Linked DNA regions of Methanotorris formicicus Mc-S-70. The main gene of each other region encodes a partner of the protein of the gene in region 2 in a complex. Links are inferred from orthologs where the notes say so. Each region holds a gene or a part of one and is shown on either strand. Other genes may lie near its edges. The genes, in order: METFODRAFT_RS01035 and METFODRAFT_RS00430.

Evidence for each region.
Region 1: the proteins of METFODRAFT_RS00430 (region 2) and METFODRAFT_RS01035 are in contact, whole or in part, in a crystal structure (PDB 3CW2), measured with the Saccharolobus solfataricus proteins. The link is inferred for Methanotorris formicicus Mc-S-70 from one-to-one orthologs. Residues at the interface, in WP_009989173.1 of Saccharolobus solfataricus: Val185, Arg186, Thr187, Asn188, Glu189, Pro190, Leu191, Gly192, Val193, Glu194, Ile196, Lys197, Ile200, Ser201, Leu204, Ile217, Lys218, Ile219, Tyr220, Thr221, Ile222, Gly223, Ala224, Pro225, Tyr227; in WP_009988771.1 of Saccharolobus solfataricus: Asp222, Lys225, Pro226, Gly227, Thr228, Gln229, Phe230, Asn231, Leu233, Lys234, Gly235, Leu259, Phe273, Thr274, Lys275, Tyr300, Leu301, Asp302, Pro303, Ser304, Leu305, Lys307.

Annotation. Positions count from the first base shown.
Region 1 is NZ_AGJL01000003.1:28,515-32,712, reverse strand. The notes cover bases 1,044-3,881. They hold METFODRAFT_RS01035 (translation initiation factor IF-2 subunit gamma), read right to left. Parts: upstream 3,160-3,881; coding sequence 1,927-3,159; downstream 1,044-1,926. Other genes in these bases: METFODRAFT_RS01030 (30S ribosomal protein S6e), read right to left, coding at 3,334-3,720; METFODRAFT_RS11265 (transposase), read right to left, coding at 1,646-1,855; METFODRAFT_RS01040 (DNA double-strand break repair nuclease NurA), read right to left, coding at 1,044-1,698. In the rest of the region: METFODRAFT_RS01045 (helix-turn-helix domain-containing protein), read right to left, coding at 1-471; more of METFODRAFT_RS01040, read right to left, coding at 568-1,043; METFODRAFT_RS10840 (hypothetical protein), read right to left, coding at 4,046-4,183. UniProt on the Methanocaldococcus jannaschii protein: eIF-2 functions in the early steps of protein synthesis by forming a ternary complex with GTP and initiator tRNA.
Region 2 is NZ_AGJL01000001.1:65,388-72,238, reverse strand. Bases 1,684-4,674 are described here. They hold METFODRAFT_RS00430 (translation initiation factor IF-2 subunit alpha), read right to left. Parts: upstream 3,577-4,674; coding sequence 2,791-3,576; downstream 1,684-2,790. Other genes in these bases: METFODRAFT_RS00415 (hypothetical protein), read right to left, coding at 4,217-4,674; METFODRAFT_RS00420 (50S ribosomal protein L44e), read right to left, coding at 3,979-4,260; METFODRAFT_RS00425 (30S ribosomal protein S27e), read right to left, coding at 3,759-3,944; METFODRAFT_RS00435 (RNA-protein complex protein Nop10), read right to left, coding at 2,611-2,775; arfB (2-amino-5-formylamino-6-ribosylaminopyrimidin-4(3H)-one 5'-monophosphate deformylase), read right to left, coding at 1,925-2,596. Also shown: METFODRAFT_RS00450 (ATP-binding protein), read left to right, coding at 55-1,407; more of METFODRAFT_RS00445, read right to left, coding at 1,388-1,683; more of METFODRAFT_RS00415, read right to left, coding at 4,675-4,807; METFODRAFT_RS00410 (DNA polymerase sliding clamp), read right to left, coding at 4,846-5,589; METFODRAFT_RS00405 (selenium metabolism-associated LysR family transcriptional regulator), read right to left, coding at 5,732-6,619; METFODRAFT_RS00400 (hypothetical protein), read left to right, coding at 6,718-6,851. UniProt on the Methanocaldococcus jannaschii protein: eIF-2 functions in the early steps of protein synthesis by forming a ternary complex with GTP and initiator tRNA.

The DNA.
Region 1 (4,198 bases), on a different replicon or contig from region 2:
CCAGCCATAGAGGTTTAAAAAATCCTGCCCATCCATTTCAAGGATTGCCTTTATGCTATCTACAACAGTATGCCCGTAAATGATATTGCCCAAATTTTCTCCATATGCAATTTTTGCATCAATTGTTCTGGCAAATTCTTCAATAGTTATTGGATTCTCATATTCTTTAATGGAAAGTATTGCCTTTATAGATGGAGGGGTATCCAATATTCTTCTCAATGCTTTAAGGGTGTGTCCTCCCTTTTCCTTATCTATCTCAATCAAAGCATGGACGTATTTTTTTATCATTCCAACTCCAGGATTTCTCCTTCTCCCAACTTCATAATCACTTACAACAGAGGGAGTAACCCCTAAATATCTTGCTACCTCAATTTGCGGGATGTTAAAGAGTTCCCGCCACTTCTTCATTGCCTTTCCAGGATTCTCTGACAATACTATATCCCCAGTAATATGTATTGCTATCTTTTCCATGTCTATACCTTCAAATTTTTTGTATAAAAACATTTCGATTTTGTTGTAATTATATTCGTTATTTGACGAAGTTGATGGATAAAAAAATAATAAAAATCATAAACCCATTCTTCTCTGCTTTTTGAGGAGATACCTATCAACAGTCTCATTAATCTTTAGAATTTTTGCACACATCTCTAATGCATCATCCGTTATCTCAACATTTTCATGGGATTTTTTTAATATATATGGGTAGCCGTTTACAGAGATTTCTCTTAAACTTGATAGTACATGTTCATCTATAGGTTTTAATGAAGAGATTCCAAGGATACCTTTATTATTCTCTAACCTAACAAATTGCAGGTAGAGATTGTCTAAAACGTTCTCAAATTTATTTATATATTCAATGTTGTTTATTATTCTTTTTAAGTAATCATGTTTTCTTTTGAGTTTGTTGCTATTTTTTTCCATTTCTTCTATTTCCTCCATCTCTTTTTTTAAATTTTCAATACTTATCGGTATTGAATATCCACTATTTTTTGTATTTTTTGAAAATACTGCAATATCTGGCATTAGTGCATTTTTGAAATATATGTTTATCTTTGAAGTTTTTGAGATGCCTATTAATCTATCCTTATACTTTTTTAACAACTCCAAAAAAGTTATTATGTATTCAACTTGCTCTAATACAATTTTTTCATTTTTATCTTCAACTTCAATATTATTTGATGTTATGCGAATATCCCCACTTTTAATTTCCTCTTCAATTAAATTCTTTATTTCTTTGCTATAATTATTGTATATCTCTTCAACATCCACGTATTTTGAACCATAGGTGTGTGTTTGGATTAAAAGAGAATATAGCGAGCCATCAATTAAATAGTAATCAACACCCTTATTTTCTAAAGTCCATAGTGCATTTTTCAATTCCATTGTTAGCATATAGAGTCTTAATCTATCTCTAACAGAAACATATGGTTGTATAATATCAATATCATAACTGGATTTTGCCCTCTCTATCTTTTCACCAACTCTATGCAAATAGGAGATACTCCCAATCATATACAACGAGTAGGAAATATAATCAATATTGTTAAAACTTCCGTCCCCTCCACCAAAAAATAAATCCTTTGGGTTATTAAAATCACACTCAACCCAATAATCGTTAACATTTAAATTTTTGTTTTCCAATTCCTCAATTTTTTTCCTTATAACCCCTTTCTTTTTTAAAATTATGGATAAATCCATACCACCACCAAAAAAATAAACGCTCTTTGCCTTTTAAAACAACATCTTTCGAACCACAATATGGGCAAATATATCTATCACTCCATCTAATCTCCCTTATAATTGCAATACACTCCTCATCCTTTGGTATGAATAACTTATATACTTCGACGCTCATAAAATTATAAGATGAGCGTTTTGGTTTTAATTTTAATAGTGTTAAATCACACTATCAGAAAATAAAAAAATTTATTGAATAATTCCATATCCAATTAATCTCCATCTTGAACCGATTCTTCTGCTCAATGCAACTCTATCCCCTTTATCTGCACAGATTGGAAGTTTTAATTTTATATCTGCAATATCTCCTCTTGCAGAGGTGATAACTCCAACAGTTGTTGCAGTTCCAACGTTAATCATTAAAACCTCACTTGTTCTTAATGGCTCTATAACAAGTTCCTCTTTTGAACCAACAACCCTGTCCAATAGATGTGCTTTTATAGTAATTCTCTCACGTACTGGTGGCAAAGTTCCCGGCTCTCCTAAAACACTACCGCTTAAGTAATCTGATTTTGTCAATGAAGGGTCCAATTCAGTTCCAACCCCAACTAAACCTCCAGGATATGCTTTTTTAACACCCTTCCCTCCTGCTGCAAGTGAAACAATCTTTGTTGTTAATGGTTTCCAGTATGTTTTATTACCCTCTGTAACTTGGATTCCTGGTCTTATTTCAATTTCTTTTCCAACCTCTAAAATCCCCTGAATAATACTTCCCCCTAAAACCCCACCTTTTAATTTCTTTATTTCAGTTCCCGGCTTATTAACATCAAAACTTCTTGCAACATACATTCTTGGGGGTAATTCAGGATTTCTCTCTGGTGTTGGGATGAAATCTTGGATTGCCTTTAAAAGTACGTCAAGATTTGCCTCATGATGTGCTGAAATTGGAATTATTGGGGCGTTTTCTGCAACAGTTCCCTTTACAAACTCCTTAATTTGTTTATAGTTTTCCCATGCCTTTTCTTCATCAACTAAATCAATCTTATTCTGTACTATAATGATATTTTTAACCCCTAAAATATCTAATGCCATTAAATGTTCTTTTGTTTGAGGTTGTGGGCATGGTTCATTTGCAGCAATAACCAAAATAGCCCCATCCATTAAAGATGCTCCAGAGAGCATGGTAGCCATTAATGTCTCATGTCCTGGGGAGTCAACAAAAGATACTTTCCTTAAAAACTTTGTTTTAGAACCACATTTAGGACAGACTTCCTTTATTGTATATGCCTCTGGCTCTGGACATTTTGGACACTTCCTTATTTCACAATCTGCATATCCCAACCTAATAGAGATTCCTCTCTTCAACTCCTCACTATGTGTGTCAGTCCAAACTCCAGTCAATGCCCTTGTTAATGAAGTTTTTCCATGGTCAACGTGCCCCACCATTCCAATATTAACTTCTGATTGTCTTCTTTTAGTCATGATATCCCTCTCGGTAATCTTTAAATATTGCTATTAATCATCAGAATTAACATTAAATTAAATTATCGCATATAAAAATAATAGCATTAATGATTTTTATAGTTCACGTAAAAACCCAAAATAAAACCAAAAACAGATGTAACTCAAAAATCAAAAATAAAAAAGATTAAAAAATTATTCTTCTCCTCCACCTAAACCTAATAATTCAGAGACAGATTTGTCCCCATACTCAACAATTTTTGTGTTTACTTGAACAATGTCACTTGATATTGTATTTCCTCTTACAGTTTTTCTTCTTCTTTCACCTTTTTCTTTTGGCTTAAATCCTGGGCCCTTACTTAATAAGATTCTTACTCTTCCACTGCCGTGAACATCTGGTCTCATTGGGAATCCACACTGGTCAGAACCACCAGTGATTTGTAACTTGTATCCTTCCAATCCAACGATTTTTCCATCTACAATATCGCCAATCTTTTTCCCAATTAATGCATCTGTTTCAACTTCCATTTGGTAGCATTTTCCTTCTTTTGGGTCAGCAACTACAACTTTAAACTTTGCCATAGTTAATCCTCCTTTTTTATTATTGTTGGCTGTTTTTCTATTAAATTTAATTTTAACAACGAAAAATAGTTTTATTCTTATTTTTAACTATGGTTGCCTACGTTATGATTGGTTATGCCTCATTAAATTTAAAGAATATTTTATTGATATTTAGAATTTTTTATATTCAATAGCCATCACTAATTCCGTGGGCAACTATTAGTTGTTTGCGAATTTTATTGGAATAGTTGGATAATCTATAATTATCCAACTTCCCTGCAACCGAAGGTTGCAGTGGATATTCATATATTCCAAATTCTTAAATGGTTATATTTGTCTTAAAATTTTAAAATAGGTTGTAAATCTTCCTTAAATTTATTAAGGTATTTTTCCAATATTTAACGCAAACAACTAATATCTCTCCCTTAGCCTCCCCGACTTCATCACAGTGTTTGTGGGCGGGAGTCCCCACAAAATGCTCCATTGGGTCATCGACCTT
Region 2 (6,851 bases):
CATAAAAATGATAATTTCAATTATTATAATTATAATTATCATTAAGTGATTATCATGTTCATCAACAGAGAGGAAAAGTTAAAGGCATTAAATGAGAAGCTTAATAGCAATAAGTTTGAATTTGTAGTTATTTATGGGAGAAGAAGGATAGGGAAAACAAAATTAGCATTAAAAAGTGTAGAAAACAAAGAGCATATTTACTACTTAGCAGTTGAGGGGGATAATTTAAAGCATTTTAAAAGATACGCATCAAAGGTAGTTCTAACAATAGAGTATGCCAAAGAGGATTGGGAAGCGTATTTTAATTTTTTAAAGGATAAAATCATTATTATTGATGAGTTTCCAAATTTAATTAAAGAAAACCCAAATATTCTCTCCTTATTCCAAAGAATTGTGGATGTTCATTTGAAAGATACAAAAACAAAACTTATTATTCTTGGTTCGTCAATATCCATGATGGGAGAGAAAGTTTTAAGTTATAAATCACCACTTTATGGGAGAAAAACGGGCGTTTTAAAAATTAGGCCGTTAAAATTTAAGCATTTAAAGGAATTTTTCCCCAATGCAACTTGGAAGGAACTTGTTGAGATTTATGGTTTTGCTGATGGCATTCCATATTATCTTGAAAAAATCAAACTGCCATTTTGGGATTATTTAGGGGAAGAAATTAAAAGAATTGATAGTTTTTTGAGATATGAAGTTGATTTTTTGATGAGATATGAGTTTGAAGAGCCAACAACTTACAAAAAGATACTTGAAGCAATTTCCTTTGGTAATCATTCACTTGGGGAGATAAAGAATTACTTGGGACTTAGACATTCGGATATAACACCATATTTAAAGAATCTAATTGAGACAGAGTTCATTGAGAGGGAAATTCCAATAACCGAAAGTTCAAAGGCAAAAAAAGGAAAATATTACATTAAAGATAATTTTATTGCATTTTATTTTAGATGCATTTTTCCAAACCTATCTGCGATTGAAGAGGGAATTTTTGACATTGATGAGATAAAATCTGATTATAATCAATATTTGGGATTTGTTTTTGAAAAAGTTGCTAAGGAGTTTTTAATTGAGTTGAATAAAATGAATAAATTGCCATTTAAATTTTTAAACATTGGAAGATGGTGGAAAAAAGAAGAAGAGATTGATTTAATGGCCATAAATAAAAAAGAGAAAAAGGCATTATTTGTTGAAGTTAAATGGAGAAATTTGAAAGACAGAGATGTTAAAAAAATATTTAATGATTTGGAAAGAAAATCAGAACTTGTTGGACTAGATAATTACGAAAAATATTATTCCATTATAGGAAAAGAAATCAAAAACAAAGAAAATTTTAAAGATTATTTAGTGTTTGATTTGGAGGATTTTGATATTGCATTAAATGTTAAAATTTCTCATCCATAATTTTTTTGGCCATTTCATAAGCCTTCTTCAAATCCCCTGTTTCTAAGATGCATTTTTCAGCAATGTCCTTTGGAATGCCGTATTTTTCAAATACCTTCAAACTTTCTTCAAAGAATTTTGAGTTTTTAATTATCTCTTCTGCAAGTTGCTTTTTTAACTCCATGTATTCATCTTCACCCATATTTATTCTCTTCATCTCCCCATCTCTAAATGGGCATGGTTTTGTTATCTTGCAACACCAAACCAAACTTCCAAAACATATATTTTTTCCCTTTCCTAATCTTGTTTTATTTGCAAAGTCCTGCTTAATTTTTATAAACTCCTCCGGCGTCATCTTTAAAATAGTGAGTGCATTGTGTATTGGACAATGTTTTATTGGTGGACAGCAAAATGCCAAACCTCTCAAATCTCCTCCTCTACATATGTGTGATGGAGCATTCTCCCACATGTTATCTTTCTCCCAATTTTGTATTGCAAAGATTATAAACCTCATCCATATAAATGTTTTGCTATTGAATCATCTATTAATCCACAATTTAACAATTTCAACGCATTCTTTGGTAACATTATTTAAAATTCTTTTCCCAAGTTCTTTATCTATTCTAACTCCCTCTTTTTCAACAACTTTTGCCTCCCCATCTATAAATTTGTTATTTTCTCTTGCCTCTTTTAATCCAACCATCCCAATTTCACGATATTTGATAAAGTTATGCTCATCCATTTTATTTTCATCAACTATTCCAACAACATAACCAACAGAAACCTCCTCAGTTGCTGCATGGGTAAAGGTTATGTTCTTCATTTTTATCTCAACATTAAATTCCTTTTCCAAATCATTCAAAAATCTTTCAATTAAAACATTCCCTCCATGGCAATTAACAATCAAAAACTTCTTTATGCCAATCTTTTTTCCTTCTTTTATCAAAAATTTTATAAAATCAACAACTTCCTCTGGTTTATTATGGATTCCATGTTTAACATAATCATATTCTGTTGAAGGAATAACTACCCCTAAAAACTTCCCCCCTGTTAAAATAGATACTTTTAAAGCAATATATGAGGCAATCTTTGCATCTGTATCTATTGGTAATGCAGAACCATGGTTCTCCAAAAAAGACCCAAGTGCAATAATACCAATATTATGGACTTTTTCATCTATTATTTTTCCTGAGGATAATCTCAACTGCATCTTATCCCAAAAAATTAATTTTTGTTCTTTAAGGACTTTTTAAGCATCCTTCTATATTTTCCGTATCTATCTTCTGGAGAAAATTTTGGAGGTTTTGGGATTATGGTTTTTTCTCCACAATTTGGGCAGAATTCTTTTAAAGTATATCTTCCACATTTTAAGCATTTTCTTATTCTCATTATCTCACATTTTGATTAATTTTCTCTATAGAATTTCCCCTCTCCACCGTATTTTTCTATGTATTCAACTGCTTTCTCAGCAACTTTCTTTAAAACCTCTTCCCCACTCTTATAATCTGGAGCAATAACCTCTATTCTGTATTTTGGTGAGCCAACATAAGTTATCTCAACTTCAACATCCTCATATGGGTTTGCTTTTAAAGCATTTGTTAATGCCTTTTTAATGATTTTAACTCCATCTGGTGCTAATGATTTTAATTCAACAAATCCTTCAACCTTAACATTTGTTAATTCAATGTTTTCCCTTGCAATATCATACAACGCATCTATCCATTCTTGTGGGATATCCAAACCTTCCAATAACTCCTTCCCCTCAATAACAAGCCCTTCAAAAGCACCATAAAGTTCTCCAAACTCCTCCTCTAACAAATAACCTACCTCTTCCCAAGCCTCTTCTAAACTTTTTCCCAATTTCTGTGCAGCCATTTCGAGCATTTTTTCTGCTCTTTGGAATCTCTTCCATTCCTGGACTTTTGCCCTTTTTTGTTGTTCAGTTACCCTCTTTAATGATAAATCGATTTGTCCTTTTTCTTCATTGACCCTCATTACCTTTGCTACAACCCTCTGACCCTTCTTGATGTAATCCCTAATATTCTTAATCCAACCTGATGAAACCTCTGAAATGTGTATCATTCCCTCTTTCCCAGGATACTCCAAAAGTTCAACAAATGCCCCATAAGGTTTAACATCAATAACTGTTCCAATAACTATATCCCCTTCTTCTGGAAAATCTCTCCTCATTAAAAACACCTCCAATGATAACAGTAAATTTACAACAAAACGTTTATCACAAAATTAAAATGTTTATACTTTTAATTTTAAATCAGACATATATAAATATTTCTTGATTTTTATTTTTCAAAAATAATTGTAAAAACGCAACAACAAAAAACTTAACAAATAAAATAGCAAAAAAATAAAATTTACCCCAATACCTCTAAAATTTTTGCCTTAATTAATCCTTTGGATGCTTTTGGCTCTGCCAATACTTTACCACAAACTAAACATTTTACTACTGTTGATGGACATCCAAATATCACTTGCTCGTTGTTGCACTCAGGACATTGGACTTTTAAGAATTTGCTTTTTGGTGTTGGTATCAAGTCCATATTCCCACCTTGTTTAAATTTTAATTCTCACAAACTATTCTACTAATTCAAATTTGCTTACTCTAAATCCACCGTTTGCTCTTGTGTGCATTTTACCGCAAACTGTACATTTGTATCTTAAATCTAATTTCTTTGTTGGCTTAGCGTTGTCTGGTAAAGGTCTTGGGTAACCTCCATAACCTCTTAAAACTCTTCTGAATTGTCTTTGACCCCAAGTTAATTCACTTGCTTTCCTCTTTTTTGCTCTCTCTACAATGTGCTCTGTGTGTTTTTTACAGTATGGGCAGTACCTTTTTATCTTCTTTTTCATCTTCATAAACATTCACCTTCTTTACTATATTGTGTTTCTCCAAAATCGTTACTATCTCTCTGTTTAATGCCACCACATCATTCTTCTTTAACATATAACAATAATTCCCATCTGTAAAAGGAGGGAAGTTATGGTTGACTCTCACAACATCAATATCTTTTTTTATATTTATATGTTTTGGTTGGGTTATAACTCCAACATCCCCATCGACATTCCCCCAAATCTTCATCCCTTCCTCAACTTCATCAAATCCCAACTCTTCCACAATATTATCAACATTTTCTTCAATTAAACTTTCAGTTTTCTCAACATCTTCAATGATATCTAAAATCTTCCTTTCCTCTTCTAATAAATTAGTTCTATCCCCATAAAGTGCCTTATAAATCCTCAATTTTCTAAGTTCTCTTAGATAATATTTTACCCTCTCTACTTCTTTTTCATCGCTATTATTTTTTAAATACTCCCCTGCATCTTCATAAAAATTTTTGGGAAGATTCAGTAAATCATCAGATTTTATCTCCTCAAAAAATAATTTTTTTATCTTTTCATACATAACAACCACAATTTGAAATTTATATAAAATAGTGAAGATTATGACTCAATTCTCGGAGCGAGTAGGAAGGTCAAATTAGCCCCTCCAATGTCATACTCAATCTTAACAGGCATGTCTGTCCCTATGCAGATTTTTAAGATATCGTCTGATGATGCTGCCTTTGTCATGTCCTTCAGATACTCAAGGTTGAAAGTACTCCTTGCATTTTCACCAATATTCATGCTAATAATATCCTCACTATCCTCTTCAAATATTGTTTCACTTTCATTTAAGTCCCCTTTTGCATAGATGATAAATTTTCCATCATCAACTTTTAAAGCCACGTGGTCATTTACCAAATCAGCGTCCTTCAATGCATCTACAAATGCCCCTGCTTTAATTAAAATTTCATTTGGATACTCAATATCTGGAACTTGGAGGTTTGATGATGAGACATCATACAATGCAAGGGCAAACTTTCTTCTTGCAGTTCCTTTGAATATTACATTTAATTTGTTCTTCTCCTCATCCAACTCCAAAATTAACTTATCTTTTGCTTTTGCCCTATTCATTATCTTTTTAAATGCCTCTAAGTCAATACCTATATCATGGACATCTGCCTCATATTCCTCAAATGCCTCTTTTGGTATGTCCATACTTACTAAGGCAACATGTGATGGGTCCATTGCCCTTGCTTTTATACCATCCTCACTAACTTCAAAACATATCTCATCCAAAAGATTGCTTGCGGCATCTATAATCTTTTTAAACTCCTTTGCTTCACTGATCACTGCTTTAAACATAATTTCACCTGTATTTAAATATTCTACCCAATTCGGAACAGTTTTAACTTTTTCAAATATAAAAAACTTTAAGAATAACTTTTGTACTATTATAATTTCTATGTAATTTATATATTTTTGTTTTTGAAAATAAAATTATAAATTATTCAGATACAAAATCCCAGAAGGATTTTACAGCACTTGGGTTCTTTGGTCTCTTTCCTTTTACTAAATATAAATATCTTGTTAAATCCAAATCCTCAACAGGAATTATTTTAACCAATCCTGCCTCTGCGGCTTTCTTTGCAGCAATCTCTGATATGATACTTATCCCATAACCCTCTGAAACAGCAGTTATAACAGAGGAAGTACTACCCAAACTCATAACAACATGCAAGTCCATGATTGAATAACCCTTATCTTGGAGGGCATTTATTATAACCTCCCTTGTACCAGAACCTTTTTCCCTATCTATATAATCTTCTTTTAAGATATCTGATAATGTCGCCATCCCTTTCTTGGTAAGTGGGTGGTTTGGGGGAACAATTAAAACAAGTCTGTCCTTCCCTATAACAACATAATCATAATTCCTATCATACAAATGCCCAACAGCGGCAATATCTGCGCTACCCTCTTCAAGCATCTTAAAGCATCTCTCTGAATCAGTTATAGTTATTTCAAAGTCAACGTCCTTAAACTCCTTCCTATACTCCCTTATAATACTTGGAAGTATATGTTCTCCAGGTGTTGTACTTGCTGCAACCCTTATTGTTCCTTCTGGATGCTCATGCAAGATTCTCATTTGTTGCTTAGCGTTGTTTATATAATCCAATATCTTTTCAGAGTGTTCATACAATATCTTCCCTTCTGGAGTTAAGTCTACACCTTCAGGTGTCCTTAAAAACAACTGAGCATCAAAAAACTTCTCCAATGCAGCAATATGGTTACTGACTGTTCCTTGGGTTACCCCAAGTTTCTTTGCAGCCTTTGAAAAACTTTTTGTCTTAGAAGCAACAAGGAATGTTTGGAAGTAACTTACCTTTGGATCCATTTTAACCACCATGATAAACTAATTAAGATATGCATGCAACATTAGTATTGTTGTGTTCATTATTAGAAAAACTAATATATAAACTTATGGTGATAATTATGATAATACCACATAGAGTGCCATGTTTAGAAGGTAAAATAAGTGTGGAAGGAGATGAAGAGCATCTAAAATTAGTTTTATCTCATTTACTAAAAAAAAGAAAGAATATGGACAATATAAAAATTTTACCTTC